Labrenzia sp. VG12: one gene and its partner. The protein of the gene in region 2 binds, or shares a complex with, the protein of the main gene of each other region. Links are inferred from orthologs where the notes say so. Each region holds a gene or a part of one and is shown on either strand. Other genes may lie near its edges.

Region 1 (7,597 bases), 3.9 Mb from region 2 along the record:
GTCCTTGATCAACGAATGGTCGGCAATGCAGGGCATGATTTTCCGGATCGACTCGTAATCCGAAAACACATTTCAGGGTGAGGGGAAACTCATGTCACAACAACTCAGGCAGTGTATTAGTTTCCGCCTAAGTTGTTGTAATTTATGAAGACAGGTTTATGTCATCCCGCCTCTTCGCGAAATTGTATGCGCCCGGCGCAACTTTATGGGCTTCCCTACGCTCCGTCAGATATCCAGGTTCGCCACGGCGAGCGCGTTGTCCTGGATGAACTCGCGCCGCGGGTCGACTTCATCGCCCATCAGCTTGGTGAAGATGTCGTCGGCGTCGTCCGCCTCTTTCACCTTGACCTGCAGCAGGGAGCGGACATTCGGATCGAGTGTCGTTTCCCAGAGCTGTTCCGGGTTCATCTCGCCGAGACCTTTGTAGCGCTGCAGCGAAATGCCTTTTTGCCCCAGGGCGTAGACATTGGCCAGCAATGCACGCGGACCGCGAATTTCGGTCGGAACGTCCTTGCGGCGCAGCAGGGCCGCCTTGCCATAGACTTCATTCAGATGGGCCGCATGGGCGGCCAACCGGCGGGCATCCGTGGATCCGAGCAGAGCCGGATCGATCGTGGCGGCTTCTTCAACGCCGCGAACGGTGCGCTTGAACACCAGACTACCGTCTTCCAGGGCCTCGCCGGTCCAGCCGCGTTCGAATTCGTCCGCCAGAATGTCCATGCGCCGGGCGATATAGGCCGCGGCCTCTTCAGCCTTGGCACGATCTTCCAGGATGTCGGTGTTGAGCGCGCCGGCAATGGCCGCCTGTTCGACCACATCGCGGTTGTAGCGCGAATGCAGGCCGTCGAAAATGTCAGAGATGGTCCTGGCCGTTTCCACCACCGTGAGCAGGTCCTGGCCGGAGCGAACCTCACCATTCGCCAGCTCAAGCGTGGTGTCCCCGAGGCCCTGGCCGATCAGATAGTCTTCCAGCGCCAGCTGGTCCTTCAGGTATTGTTCTGACTGACCGCGCTTGACCTTGTAGAGCGGCGGCTGCGCGATATAGACATAGCCGTTTTCGATCAGTTCCGGCATCTGCCGGAAGAAGAAGGTCAGAAGCAGGGTCCGAATGTGGGCACCGTCCACGTCAGCATCGGTCATGATGATGATCTTGTGGTAGCGCAGCTTCTCGATGTTGAATTCTTCCTTGCCGATCCCGGTGCCGAGCGCGGTGATCAGGGTGCCGATCTCGTTGGAAGACAGCATCTTGTCGAACCGGGCCCGTTCCACGTTCAGGATCTTGCCGCGCAGCGGCAGCACGGCCTGGTTCTCCCGGTGCCGGCCCTGCTTGGCCGAGCCGCCTGCGGAATCACCCTCCACCAGGAAGAGTTCGGCCTTGGAGGCATCGCGTTCCTGGCAATCGGCGAGTTTTCCGGGCAGCGAGGCGATATCCAGCGCACCTTTGCGCCGGGTCAGTTCACGCGCCTTGCGGGCAGCTTCGCGGGCAGAAGCTGCTTCCACCACCTTGGAGACGATGGCCTTGGCCGGCGCCGGGTTCTCTTCCAGCCACTCGCTCAGGGTCTGGGAAATCAGGTTCTCGACGACCGGGCGCACCTCGGAGGAGACCAGCTTGTCCTTGGTCTGGGAGGAGAATTTCGGATCCGGCACCTTGACCGACAGAACGCAGGTCAGGCCTTCGCGGCAATCGTCGCCGGAGAGCGAGACCTTTTCCTTTTTCATCAGGCCCGTGGCTTCGGCATAGCCGGTCACCTGACGGGTCAGGGCTGCCCGGAAGCCGGCCAGGTGCGTGCCGCCGTCCCGCTGGGGAATGTTGTTGGTGAAACACAGCACATGCTCGTGATAGCTGTCGTTCCACCACATGGCCGCCTCGACCGTGATGCCGTCTTTCTCCGCGCTCATCGTGACCGGGTCCTCGATCAACGGATGCTTGGCCCGGTCCAGATAGCGCACGAAAGCTTCAAGGCCGCCTTCGTAGTAGAGTTCCTCGACAACATCTTCCACGCCGCGCTTGTCGGTCAGGATGATGCGTACGCCGGAATTGAGGAAGGCGAGTTCCCGCAGGCGGTGTTCCAGCGTGTTGAAATCGAACTCGGTCTTGCTGAAGGTTTCCGGGGACGGCAGGAAGGTGACTTCGGTGCCCTTCTGGCCGTTGGCCGGACCGACCACTTCCAGCGGGCCCTGGGAATCCCCATGCGCGAAGGTCATGTGGTGTTCCTGGTCGTTCCGCCAGATGCGCAGCTCCAGCTTGGTCGACAGGGCATTCACGACCGAGACACCGACGCCGTGCAGGCCACCGGACACCTTGTAGGAATTCTGGTCGAACTTTCCGCCCGCATGCAGCTGGGTCATGATGACCTCGGCGGCGGAAACGCCTTCTTCCGGGTGCAGGTCGGTCGGGATGCCGCGGCCGTTGTCGGAGACGGTCACGGAGCCATCCGGGTTCAGCGTCACGGTGACATGGTCGGCGTGGCCGGCCAGGGCTTCGTCGATGGCGTTGTCCACGACTTCGTAGACCATGTGGTGCAGGCCGGAACCGTCATCGGTGTCGCCGATATACATTCCGGGCCGTTTACGGACCGCGTCGAGGCCTTTCAGGACCTTGATGCTGTCAGCGCCATATTCGGCACCGCCTTCGTTTTCGGGGGTCTCAATCGGCTCGGATGTGGACATGTCGCTCATGCGAATCAATCACCAGTCATTCTATCTTTTCTAACCCCGTTATACGGGGTTCCGGCGGGGGTTCAACCACGCCGGAGCCGCTGACAAGCCAGCGAAGGGATAATGGTGGAAAACCATAAGATTTCGGCGGATTTAAGGGCCTGTCGGTCCCTTTAGAAGATGGCCATGATGGTCCCGGATTTCAAACACCTGGGCATCCTCGGGCAGGGCGCTGAAAAGACCCTCGTCCGTCCCGGTCATGAAAACTTGCCCGCCTAAGGAATTCAGCTTGGCGAACAGGGCGGCCCGGCGGTCCGGATCCAGGTGCGCAGCGACTTCGTCGAGCAAGAGGACCGGCGTCATTCCGGAGACCTTGGACGTCAGTTCGGCATGCGCCAGAACCAGACCGATCAGAAGCGCCTTCTGCTCTCCGGTGGAGGATTGAGCCGCCGGCATCGACTTGGCCGCATGGGTCACTTTCAGGTCGCTCAGGTGCGGACCGTTCAGGGTCCGGCCGGCGGCGCGGTCGCGCGGACGGCCTTCCTTCAGGAGCAGCCGGTAATGGTCTTCCCGGTCCGATGCACTGAGGCCGAGGGTCTCGGCTTCAAAGGCGCCTTCGAGCGCGATGCCTGCGTGGGGAAAGGGCAAGCCCTGCGCGGCCTGTTCGGCAATCATGCCGGAGAGCAGGCCGACCGTGTCGCCACGTGCGATGGAGACCGCGGTGCCGAGTTCTGCCACCTGCAATTCCAGTGCGGACAGGAAGGCGTCGCTGCCGCCCTGGTCGAGCAGCCGGTTGCGTTGGCGCAGCGCGTTTTCAAAATCGCTGACCCGGCGCCCGTGTGCCGGATCGATGGCCAGCGTCAGCCGGTCGAGAAACCGGCGCCGCTCGGAGGCCGCACCGGTGAAAAGGCCGTCCATGGACGGGACCAGCCAGAGCACCCGCATATAGTCGAGCAGGCTTTCCGAACCACGCACGTCTTCACCGTCAATCCGCACCTTGCGCCCGGTGCCGCCGGTGGCCAGCCCGGTTCCGATCCTGGTTTCCAGGCCGTCCAGCAGAACGGTGGCAGCCACGCTCCAGCTGCCGTCACCCTCCTTGCGGGCAATGTCGGCAAGTGTCGCCCGGCGCAGACCGCGCCCGGCTGTCAGGAACGAGATGGCTTCCAGGATATTGGTCTTGCCGGCGCCGTTGGCGCCGACAAAGGCGACCAGTTTGGCGGCGAGACCCAGCGAAAGGGTCTCGTAATTGCGGAAACCGGTCAGGGACAGACGGGTCAGCCGCGCCGTCCTGAATTCTGTCATGACCGTGTTTCCGCCTTCAGAATGTCACCGGTCCGGGTCAGACCCGCATCGGCATCAGAACGAACAGGCAGTCATCGACGGTGTTGTCCTGGATCAGGGTTGGCGAGCCGCTGTCGGCCAGCCGGAACAGGGCCGTGTCGCTTGACAGCTGATTGGCAATATCGAGCAGGTACCGCGAGTTGAAGCCGATTTCCAGGTCTTCCGCGTCATACTCGACGGCCAGTTCTTCCGTCGCGCTGCCCGAATCCGGGTTGTTCACGGTGAGCACCATGCGGCTATCGCTCAGCGAGATCTTCACGGCCCGGCCGCGCTCGGAGGAAATTGTCGAGACGCGGTCGACGGCTTCCTTGAACTCGTCCCGGTCGACGCGCATTTCCTTGTCGTTGCCCTGCGGGATCACCCGGCCGTAATCCGGGAAGGTGCCGTCGATCAGTTTGGATGTCAGGATGACGGAACCGGTGGTCAACCGGATCTTGGTGTCGGACAGTTCGATCTGAACGTTGGCTTCCGGGTCTTCCAGCAGTTTCTGGATCTCACCTACCGTCTTGCGCGGCACGATGATGCCCGGCATGCCGGCAGATCCCGACGGGGCAGGCACTTCAGCCTGGGCCAGACGGTGGCCGTCGGTGGCAACGGCACGGAACTGCTGGCCATTGGCCGCGTCGACCGTGTGCAGGTAGATCCCGTTCAGGTAATAGCGGGTTTCCTCAGTCGAGATCGCAAACTGGGTGGTGTCGATCAGCTTGCGGATATCGGCGGCCGTCAGAGCAAAGCCATGACTGAAATCGCCGGCCGTCAGGTCCGGGAAATCCGCTTCCGGCAACATCTGCAGCGTGAATTTCGAACGGCCGGCCCGGATTTCCAGCGTGGCGTTGTCGCCGGTGGTCTCCAGAACCACCTGCGAGCCTTCGGGCAGCTTGCGCACGATGTCGTAGAACATGTGCGCCGGCACCGTGGTGGCGCCCGGCATTTCGATCATGGCGGGCACGGTTTCGACGATTTCGAGGTCGAGGTCGGTTGCCTTCAGATTGATGGCGCCGCCGTCAGCCCGCAGCAGGACATTGGACAGGATGGGAATGGTGTTTCGGCGCTCGACCACCCGGTGAACATGGGTCAAGGACTTGAGGAGGTCGGTCCGCTCGAGGGTCGCTTTCATTCACTCGTTCCGTACTCATGAAAAGCCGGACGGACGGTCCGGCGTAACTGGATTTGCTGGCTCCGGTGAGGAGCGGGGGGAAGACACTGCCCTTAACTTGGTGCAAAAGCAAGGGGGCGTTCCGCCGGAACGCCCCCAATTTAAGTTGAATATCGGGGAATTTAACCCTCAGGCGTCGAGCATGCGTTTCAGCAGTTCGAGCTCCTGCGCCAGAGAATAGTCTGCGCGGGCCATTTCCTCGATTTTCCGCACCGCGTGCAACACTGTCGTGTGATCCCTGTTGCCGAAGCGGCGGCCGATTTCCGGCAGCGAGCGCGGGGTCATCACCTTGGCGAGATACATGGCAATCTGACGTGGACGCACGATGGTGCGGGTGCGCCGGGCCGACAGCAGATCGGCCTTGGTGACGTTGTAGTGTTTCGACACCACCCGCTGGATGTCCTCGATCTTGACCCGGCGCGGTTCGCTGGAGCGAACCAGGTCGCGCAGTGTCATTTCCGCCATTTCCTGCGTGATCGGCTGATTGGTCAGCTGATTGTGTGCGATCAGGCGGTTGAGGGCGCCTTCCAGGTCGCGGCCCGAGGAGGCCACGTGACGGGCAACATAGTCGAGAACGCTGTCGGGCACGTCGAATTGCGGATAGGCCTTGCGGGCCGCTTCCACGCGGGACACCAGGATATTGCGCCGAAGCACGAAATCCGGTTCCTGGATGCCGACCACGAGACCGCCGGACAGGCGCGACCGGACCCGGTCGTCCAGGGTGTCCAGTTCGGATGGAGCCCTGTCGGCCGCAACGATCACCTGGCGCGCGCCGTCGATCAGCGCATTCAGCGTATGGCAGAATTCCTGCTGGACCTGTTTGCCGTGCAGAAACTGCATGTCGTCGATCAGCAGCAGGTCGATGGTCCGGAGGTTTTCCTTGAACGCAAGCGCGGACTGGGACTTCAGCGCCGTCACGAACTTGTACATGAAGTGCTCGGCCGTCAGGTAGAGCACCTTGCGGCCGCTCGCACGGGCTTTCGAGGCCACGGCCTGCATCAGATGGGTTTTGCCGAGACCCACGGACGCATGCAGGTAAAGCGGGTTGAACGTCACCGCGCCGCCGGCTGCGACCTGACGGGCAGCGGCCAGGGCCAGGTTGTTGGATTCCCCTTCAACAAACGTCTCGAACGTATATTTCGGGTCGAGCGCCGCACCCTGCAGCACATCCCGGGTGCTGTCGGAGCCGGCATCGCCGCGGCCGAGCGCGACAGCGGCAGTCGCCGCCTGGGCACGGGTCACATGAGCCGCATCGGCCAGCGTTTCGCGCTGGACTTCGTCAGCAGCTGCCTTCGCGCCGTCCGGGCCGGCCAGGCTCGGTTTTGCCACCGGTGCCTGACGCGGACGGATCGCACCGCGAACGGTCAGTTCGATGCGGTGTACATTGTCGCATTCGCGCTGCCACAGACCCATCAGCTGGTCATTGTAATTGTTCTGGATCCACTGCTTCAAAAACCGGGTCGGAACGGAAAGACGCACTGTGCCGTCCTGATGCTCTTCCAGATCAACGCGTGCGAACCAGCTGGTAAAAACATCGTCGCCCAGCTCCGCGCGGAGCTGTTTCTTGACCCGTTTCCATTGTTCGGAGCCGCCTGCCTCCTGAACCTGCATGTCATCTGCCTCCTGTACATATGAAGAACAGTCCGCCACAGCCGTTCTTCGACGCCTTGCTGCTTTTGCAGCTTTATAATGTCCCTTTTGGGACGGTTATTGGGTTGGCAAAGGGAGTGGTCCCATTGCCTGCCCCGCTTTTAGTGCGGGGAAACTAACTTTGAATCCAGGGCAGTCCGGCGGCCTTCCAACCGGACCGGGTTCCACGGTGGCCCGCCTCGTCAAGGGGGCCTTCGAAACCGTCTGAGATATTAAAGCACTTTTCGAAGCCGGCCTGTGTCAGGGCGATCGCTGCCGCCTGGCTCCGCGCTCCGGAGCGGCACAGAAAATAGATCGGCGCGCTCTGGTCAAGTCCTTTTTTGACCAACAGGTCCGAAACGGACTTTGCAAATTCCGGGTTCGGGCCGGAAGACGGAAAGCTCTGCCATTCCACCAGCACCGGTTCCTTGTCGAGCGGACGCAGGTCCGGAAGTCCGACAAAGGCCCATTCCGCCTGGGTCCGCACGTCGACAAGAACAGAGTGTTCCTGCCCGGAAAGCTTTTCGAAAGCCTCCTGCACGGTCACATTGCCAGCGTATCCACCGTCGATTTGCACAGCCGCCCCCTACAATAGCGAAGTGCTATTGTTGAATAATAGTTATCAAGTTTTCGGGAAGAAAAATTCAGTCCAGCGGGATGCTAGACACCGTCGGAAATGAATACGTTAATGTATTCATCCCACGGTCTATACGCCATGTGCTTAGCTATTTTTCGATTAAACTTATTCATTTTGATCCAAGCACCGTTTTTAGGTTGTTCGCTGGTCTTTCGTGCCAGCCGTATTGTTAATAT
Region 2 (7,419 bases):
GCCCACCTCCTCCCGCCCCCTCATCATTTGCGATGTCGATGAAGTCATTCTTCACATGATTGCGCATCTGGAGGACTATCTGAACGCGCGCAACCTGCGATTTCTCAATCACCAGTACCGTCTTACGGGGAATATCGGCCCTCACGACACCGATACCCCTTTGCCCGCAGACGATGTAAAACGTCACCTGCACACATTCTTCGACGAAGTCAGCCATCAACAGGAGATTGTTCCGGGAGCTGAAACGGCGCTGAAGGAACTCTCCACCGACTGGGACATTGTGCTCCTGACCAATCTGCCGGGAGGGCACAACAAACCGGCTCGGGAAAAACTGCTGTCCGGTCTCGGCGTGCCATTTCCGGTGGTGACCAACTCCGGCCCAAAGGGCGGTGCGGTTGCAGCACTGTCCGCGCAGCGTGCTCAGCCGGTCGTCTTCATTGACGACAGCCCGACCAATCACAGCTCCGTCAACGCATCCCTGCCCTCGTCGGTGCAGGTCCAGTTCATCGCCGATGCAAGGTTCCGGGCCAACATGCGCCAGGAAGATCACATCGACCTGCTCACCGGAGATTGGCAGGAGACGGCGAACTTCATTGGCGATATCCTGCGCTGACGAACAGCGCTGGACCAAGAAGAGCCGGACCGGTGACACAGCTCCCTATATCCAATCTCAGCCTTTGCCGGGATTGCGGCGCCCGATCGCAAGATAAGGGCGCCCGTTGCCTGACCTGTGGCAGCCCCCGGCTTGTTCGCCATGCCGAGCTGGACCAGCTGTCCATCGCCCACATCGATTGCGACGCCTTTTATGCAGCCGTCGAGAAACGCGACAATCCGGAGCTGCAGGATCTGCCCGTCATTATCGGCGGCGGCCAGAGGGGTGTCGTCTCCACCTGCTGCTATATCGCCCGGATCTACGGAGTGCGGTCCGCCATGCCGATGTTCAAGGCCATGGAAGCCTGCCCGCAGGCCGTGGTCATCAAGCCGAACATGGAAAAATACGCCAGGATCGGAAAAGACATTCGCGAGCGTATGCGGGCTCTCACACCACTGGTGGAACCGATCTCGATCGACGAGGCTTTCCTGGACCTCACCGGCACCGAGCGGCTGCACAAGGCGGTGCCGGCTGAGATCCTGGCAAGGTTTATCCGCGACCTTGAAACCGAGATCGGCATTTCTGCATCTGTCGGCCTCGCCCCCAACAAGTTTCTGGCAAAACTCGCGTCCGATCTTGAAAAACCACGCGGTTTCTCCGTCATCGGAGCAACCGAAGCCGAAACGGTGCTGGCGGGCATGCCGGTCGGTCGGATCTGGGGTGTTGGCAAGGTCTTCCAGAAGAAGCTTGAAAGGGACGGCATCCGAACCATCGGCCAGTTGCAGGAGATGGACGCCGCCGATCTGGCCCGCCGCTATGGATCGATCGGTCTGCGACTGGCTCGGCTTTCTCATGGCGACGACAGCCGGGACGTCACACCGCAGCGCGGCGCCAAGAGCGTGTCTTCCGAAACCACCTTCCGGACGGATATCTCGAGCTTCGAGACGCTGCGCCCGATCCTGAGAAACCTGTCGGAGAAAGTTTCTGCGCGATTGAAAAAGTCGGAGCTCTCGGGACGCGGTGTCACGCTGAAGCTGAAAACGGCTGACTTCAAGACCATCACGCGTGCGCGCCACCTGCAGGATCCGACCCAGCTTGCCGACCGCATATTCGCAGCGGGCGAGGATCTGCTCGCAGCAGAAACGGATGGCAGGCGGTTCAGGCTGATAGGCATCGGCGTCAGCGATCTGGAAACGGCCGAGCAGGCAGACCCGCAGGATCTTGTCGATCGCGATGCCGAACGGCGCAAGAATGCGGAGCTGGCGGTAGACCGGCTCCGCGACAAGTTCGGAAAGTCGGCTGTGGAACTCGGCCTGACTCACGCCGCCCGTTCCGAAGGACAAGCCAAAAAGACCGGCGGAAACTGACCACCACCAGTCTTTCGGCGATCAGTCTTGCGGGCAGTCGCCTTCTTCGTAGAGTTCAAGCGACGCCATCTTTCCGTGAATGGTGAAGTCGCCATAGTCGAGTTTCAGATGGCTGCTGATACCGTTTTCATAGAGGCGGAAAGCCAATTGGTAGACAGGCATCAACTCGCCTGACGCGTCATCCTTGCTCGGGTCGAAATAGGCGACGGTGACAGGCCAGTAGGTTTCGCCATCCAGCGACGCGGCCACTGCGTCCGCATTTCCCTGCAGGTCGTTGACGGCTCTGGTGCCAATGACCGTGGTTGTGGCATAGACTTTTTCGCCAGTCTCCGCGCCGTCATAGATGTCAGCCGCCAGGAAGTGCACATTCTCGTCTGCCGCTTTCAATATGGCGAGAAGATGCTCGGTCGGAAACAACACGTCGCCGCCGATTTCCAGCGACTTTTCCGCCGGCTGTTTCAACTCAACCGTCCTGGCATCTGCGCCTGCATGCGCCGTCCCGCGGGTTTCCTCAACCAGCTTCTGATCAACAAAGGTCTTGGACAGGAACTGATAACTTGCGGCCGCCGGCTCCTCGAACGACGTCGTCTGCAGATCCGTGATCTGGGAGCCGCCGTTGGTGTCCTGGAACTCCGTCACGAAGCGGAAATTGACGCTGTATCCCTCGCAGGCATTGCCGGAGAAATCATAGACCATGCGCCCGCTCAGCCCTGCGATTCCGGCCTGTTCTTCGGTGTCGCCGAGCTTCATGTCATAGACGGCCCTGTGCGGCGCCAGCTTCTGCCCTGCAGACGCCCCTGCGCCTGCTGCCAGGACCGGCGTCCCCTGTCCAATCACCAAAGCTGCGGCACAGAACAAAGCACCTACAGAGAGCGGCAGTGATTTCGGAGCGACTTGCATCAAATTTCCTCTTAACTCGTCCTGAGACGGCCTGTTTGACCAGTCCTCGAGGCCCATTATGCGGCAAAAGACGTGTTTCGCCACATGGAATAGTACCGCCACCGTTTCTTTCCCCCCGTTCATCTGCGCGCCTGGGTTCAACTGCAGCGCTTTCCGCCCTCAAACACAACAGGACCGCCAGCCAGGACGCGCTCCAAAATGTCGTTTTTGGCCTTGTCACCTCTGCCGAATTGGGCCAAGACACGCCAGGATTTTTGGAACCAGGAGACGGCCGATGAGCACGATTGAAGCCCGCTTGAACGATCTGGGGGTCACCCTGCCGGAAGCTGCCGCACCGGCGGCAAACTATGTGCCCTTCGTGAAGACCGGCAATCAGCTCTTCATTTCCGGACAGCTGCCGATGGCAGACGGCAAGATCCAGGTCACCGGCAAGCTCGGCGATACGCTCAGCATCGAAGATGGCAAAACAGCCGCACGGCTGTGTGCCATCAATCTGCTTGCCCAGGCAAAGGCCGCAACCGGCGACCTGGAAAAAGTCGTTCGTCTGGTGAAGATCGTCGGGTTCGTGAATTCCACTGCCGACTTCGGTGACCAGCCGCAGGTCATCAACGGCGCGTCCGACTTCCTTGTTGAAGCCATGGGCGACAAGGGACGTCACGCTCGCTCTGCCGTCAGCGCAGCCTCCCTGCCATTCGGCGTTGCGGTCGAGATCGAAGCCATCTTCGAGATCGAAGCCTGATATTTTGCCCGGTGCCCCGGACGGGGCGCCTCCTGCCCGTTCCTGCAGACCGTTGTCATGACCCCGGATCTAGAAGCCATTTTCGCACGTCCGATTGCTCATCGTGGCTATCACAATGCCGATGATGGCATTATCGAAAACACCCCCTCCGCCATCCAGAAATCTGTCGAGCATGATTTCGCCATCGAGGTCGATGTTCAGGAAACAGCCGATGGCCAGGCACTGGTGTTTCACGACTATACGCTGGATCGCCTGGCAGAAGGCAGTGGACGCGTGATCGAACAGCAGTCGGCTGATCTTCTGAAAATCCACATGAAAACCGGGACGGATCGGTTGTGGCTGCTTCAGGACCTGTTCGAACTGGTTGACGGCAAGGTTCCGCTGGTCATCGAAATCAAGTCCCTGCTGCGCCGCGATGCCCAGGGCGACTTTGTCCGGCACATTGCCGATCAGGTCGCCGCCTATAAGGGATCGGCCTGCATCAAGTCCTTTGACCCGGACATGTTGTCGATTGCCAGGGGTCATCAGCCCAATGTGTTGCGCGGCATCGTTGCCGACGGCGCCGAGCCGGGTCCGGATTATGTCCGCTATGGCCGGGTCGACCGGTTCATTCTACGCCATATCCTGCATGCTCCGCGTACACGTCCGCATTTCGTTTCCTATGGTGTCAAGGACCTGCCCAAGGCCGGGCCGAGCCTGTTGCGGTCGATGTTCAAGCTGCCCCTGATGTGCTGGACCGTTCGGACAAGAGATCAGCGCGAGCGCGCGGCCCGCTATGCGGACCAGATCGTGTTCGAAGGGTTCGATCCGGACAAATCCGCCACATGACGGCAGACATCCGGGCGATGTCCCGGCGCCCTTGCGCCGCAACATGAATGCGCTACATCTAGGGCATGAGTTTACTGGTCGGTTTCTTCTAAGGCATGACAACCCACGGGCCCGAACACGGCACGTCGACGGACGCATCGCGCGCTCAGGATGCCGTCACGCTGCGCATCCTGTCGTCTCTGAAAGACATTTCCGCCGCCGATTGGGATCGCGTGGCGAACCCGGGCTGGAAACTGTCCGGCGCAGGCATCCTGGAAAAACAGGCGCCCGGTCTGTCCGAAGACGATCTCTCCAGCTTAATCCCCTCCGACGATGAAGCCGTTTCTGAAGAAACCGACTTCAACCCTTTCTTGTCACACGCTTTTCTTGAGGCATTGGAGACGTCTGGCTGCGCCACCAGCGAGACCGGCTGGTTGCCGCGACACATGGTTCTGCAGGAATCGTCCGGCGCGATCATTGGTGCTGTTCCCGCCTATCTGAAGAGCCACTCCCAGGGTGAATATGTGTTCGACCACGGTTGGGCGGATGCATTCTACCGGGCGGGCGGCGACTACTATCCGAAACTGCAGATCTCGGTTCCTTTCACGCCAGCCACCGGGCGTCGGTTTCTGACGGCAGCCGGCATCAACCGGGAGGCCGGGCTGCAGGCGCTTGCCGCCGGGCTTGTCCAGGTCTGCCAGCGGTCCGGCGCCTCCTCTGTTCATGCGACTTTTCTCACCAGGCCGGAATGGAACAGCCTCGGTGAACTGGGCTATCTCCGGCGAACAGATCAGCAGTTTCACTGGGAAAATCAGGGATATGACAGTTTCGAGGACTTTCTGGCGGACCTTGCATCTCGCAAGCGCAAGGCCATCCGGAAAGAACGCCGCGAAGCGCTGAAGGCGGAAGGACTAGAGGTCGAGTGGGTCACCGGAAAAGACCTGACCGAGGCACACTGGGATGCGTTCTACAGTTTCTACATGGACACCGGCTCCCGCAAATGGGGCCGTCCTTATCTGAACCGGACCTTCTTTTCACTGATCAATGAGCGTCTGGCGAAGCGCACCTTGCTGGTCCTGGCCAAGCGGGACGGACGCTATATCGCCGGTGCGCTCAACTTTATCGGCTCAGAAACCCTGTTCGGACGCCATTGGGGCTGCACGGAACACCACCCTTTCCTGCATTTTGAACTTTGTTACTACCAGGCCATCGATTTCGCGATTGCCCGCGGTCTCAAGCGTGTTGAAGCAGGCGCCCAGGGCGCCCACAAGCTGGCCCGAGGCTACCTTCCAACGACGACCTATTCGGCGCACTGGATCGCCCATGAAGGCCTGCATGATGCCGTCGCCGACTTCCTGGAGCACGAGCGCCGCGCCGTTGAGCGGGAGAACGAAGCTCTTGCCGAACATGCGCCCTTCCGCAAGGCGGAATAGCTGCACCGACGGAAAGTACGATTCAGTCAGGAGAAACGAAGCTGCATCTCGTATTGCTGCAAAAGTTCCTGAGCGCCGACATGTTCCAGAAATCCGTTCTGCGTCGCCGCACTTTCATCGACGTTGACGAATGTCAGAGCGTCTTCACCTGCTGCCTGCCATAGCGCCCGCAGGATTGCCCTGCCCAGCCCCTTTCTGCGGACGGAGTGATGGACAGCAATCTGAGCCACCGCACCGTCCGGATAGACCGCCCCCCAACCGAGCAGTTCGCCCTCCACCTCGATACCGAGCAGATGATGATCGGGACTGAGCGCCTGAAGGGCACACCGGCCATTTTGCGGCGTCGGCTCGGTGTCGAAAAACCCGTCGGTCTCAGTTGGAATTCGGGACAGATCCAGTGGATGCGGCACATAATCAAGGCTTTGCGAAGCCGGTTCCGACGACAGCTTCAAGACCCGCAAAGTCCGGTGACGATAGAACCCCATGGCCTCATAGGAGCTGATTGCGGCCTCGTTGGTGGTGATAACCTCCAGCTGCAGACCTTTTGAGCCGGAAAGCCGCTGCTGCGCGGTCACAGCATCCAGAAGCTGTCGCGACAGTCCCTTGCGCCGGTGATCCGGCAGCGTGCCAACGGAAAGCGTATAGGCCAGCGACCCGTATTCCGCCCGGGGCTTTCCGGAAAACCAGAATGCGGCAATGTCGTCCCCCTGACGAGCCACAAAAGAGTGCTCAGCTGAAAAACCACGCTGGCGCTGGAACGTCCTGAACGCTGTTTCAGACAATTTGAGCGGGATCACATAATCTGAAAACGCGGCATTCATTGCAGCGCATAACTGCGCCGGCGCAAGGTCGCAGCAATCGGAAATACGATAATTCATGGCAATTTTCCCGAGCATTCCCTGTTTCATCTTAAAAAATGTACCGTAATTATCGCAATATTCAACAAGCTCCACCGAGGCACGAGAAAGAAAAACATTCAACCTACCGTACTCTTTGTTAAATACTCACTAATCGATTTAACTTCTTTTCTTTTTCATTACTTCCTCAAAGTAACCTTTTCGTCACTTCCCGGCGTTACCAACAAGATCATAACAATCAGATTTGCCTCCACCTTTCAGGAAGGAACCCCCATGAAACATGTTCTTGGCATCGCAGCCCTGTCTGCCTTCGTACTGGCTGCACCGGTCCAGGCCGCCGACGTCAACCTGACCACAGAAGAGTACAAGCCTTTCAACTACATGGATGGCGACAAGATTGTCGGCTTCGGCGCTGAACAGGTGTTCGAAATCATGAACCGGGCCGGCCTTTCCTATGAAGTGGAAATGGCACAATGGTCCCGCGCGATCGGCCTGGCTGAGAAAGAAGCTGACTACTGCGTTTTCACCGCGTCGCACACGGAAGAACGCGATCCGAAATTTGTCTGGGTCGAGCCGCTGAACGTCGACCGGACGCTCCTGATCAAGAAGGCCGGCTCTGATGTCAATCCGGGCAGCATCGACGACGCCAAGGCCTTCACCGTCGGCACCCAGTCTCAGGACTATACGGAGTCCCTCCTGAAACAGCAGGGTTTCCCGAAAATCG

The links.
Region 1: the proteins of CHH27_RS03455 (region 2) and dnaN are in contact, whole or in part, in a solved structure (PDB 1OK7), measured with the Escherichia coli proteins. The link is inferred for Labrenzia sp. VG12 from one-to-one orthologs.

What each region holds. Positions count from the first base shown.
Region 1 is NZ_CP022529.1:4,621,034-4,628,630, forward strand. What follows is about bases 3,058-6,037. They hold dnaN (DNA polymerase III subunit beta), read right to left. Parts: upstream 5,117-6,037; coding sequence 3,998-5,116; downstream 3,058-3,997. Other genes in these bases: recF (DNA replication/repair protein RecF), read right to left, coding at 3,058-3,960; dnaA (chromosomal replication initiator protein DnaA), read right to left, coding at 5,285-6,037. In the rest of the region: gyrB (DNA topoisomerase (ATP-hydrolyzing) subunit B), read right to left, coding at 226-2,679; more of recF, read right to left, coding at 2,812-3,057; more of dnaA, read right to left, coding at 6,038-6,766; CHH27_RS21420 (rhodanese-like domain-containing protein), read right to left, coding at 6,921-7,361. UniProt on the Escherichia coli protein: Confers DNA tethering and processivity to DNA polymerases and other proteins. Acts as a clamp, forming a ring around DNA (a reaction catalyzed by the clamp-loading complex) which diffuses in an ATP-independent manner freely and bidirectionally along dsDNA.
Region 2 is NZ_CP022529.1:743,920-751,338, reverse strand. The notes cover bases 1-2,802. They hold CHH27_RS03455 (DNA polymerase IV), read left to right. Parts: upstream 1-645; coding sequence 646-1,959; downstream 1,960-2,802. Other genes in these bases: CHH27_RS03450 (cell envelope integrity EipB family protein), read right to left, coding at 1,981-2,796; CHH27_RS03460 (HAD family hydrolase), read left to right, coding at 1-613. Outside these bases: CHH27_RS03445 (RidA family protein), read left to right, coding at 3,134-3,598; CHH27_RS03440 (glycerophosphodiester phosphodiesterase family protein), read left to right, coding at 3,656-4,426; CHH27_RS03435 (GNAT family N-acetyltransferase), read left to right, coding at 4,522-5,838; CHH27_RS03430 (GNAT family N-acetyltransferase), read right to left, coding at 5,865-6,716; CHH27_RS03425 (ABC transporter substrate-binding protein), read left to right, coding at 6,969-7,419. UniProt on the Escherichia coli protein: Poorly processive, error-prone DNA polymerase involved in translesion repair and untargeted mutagenesis. Copies undamaged DNA at stalled replication forks, which arise in vivo from mismatched or misaligned primer ends.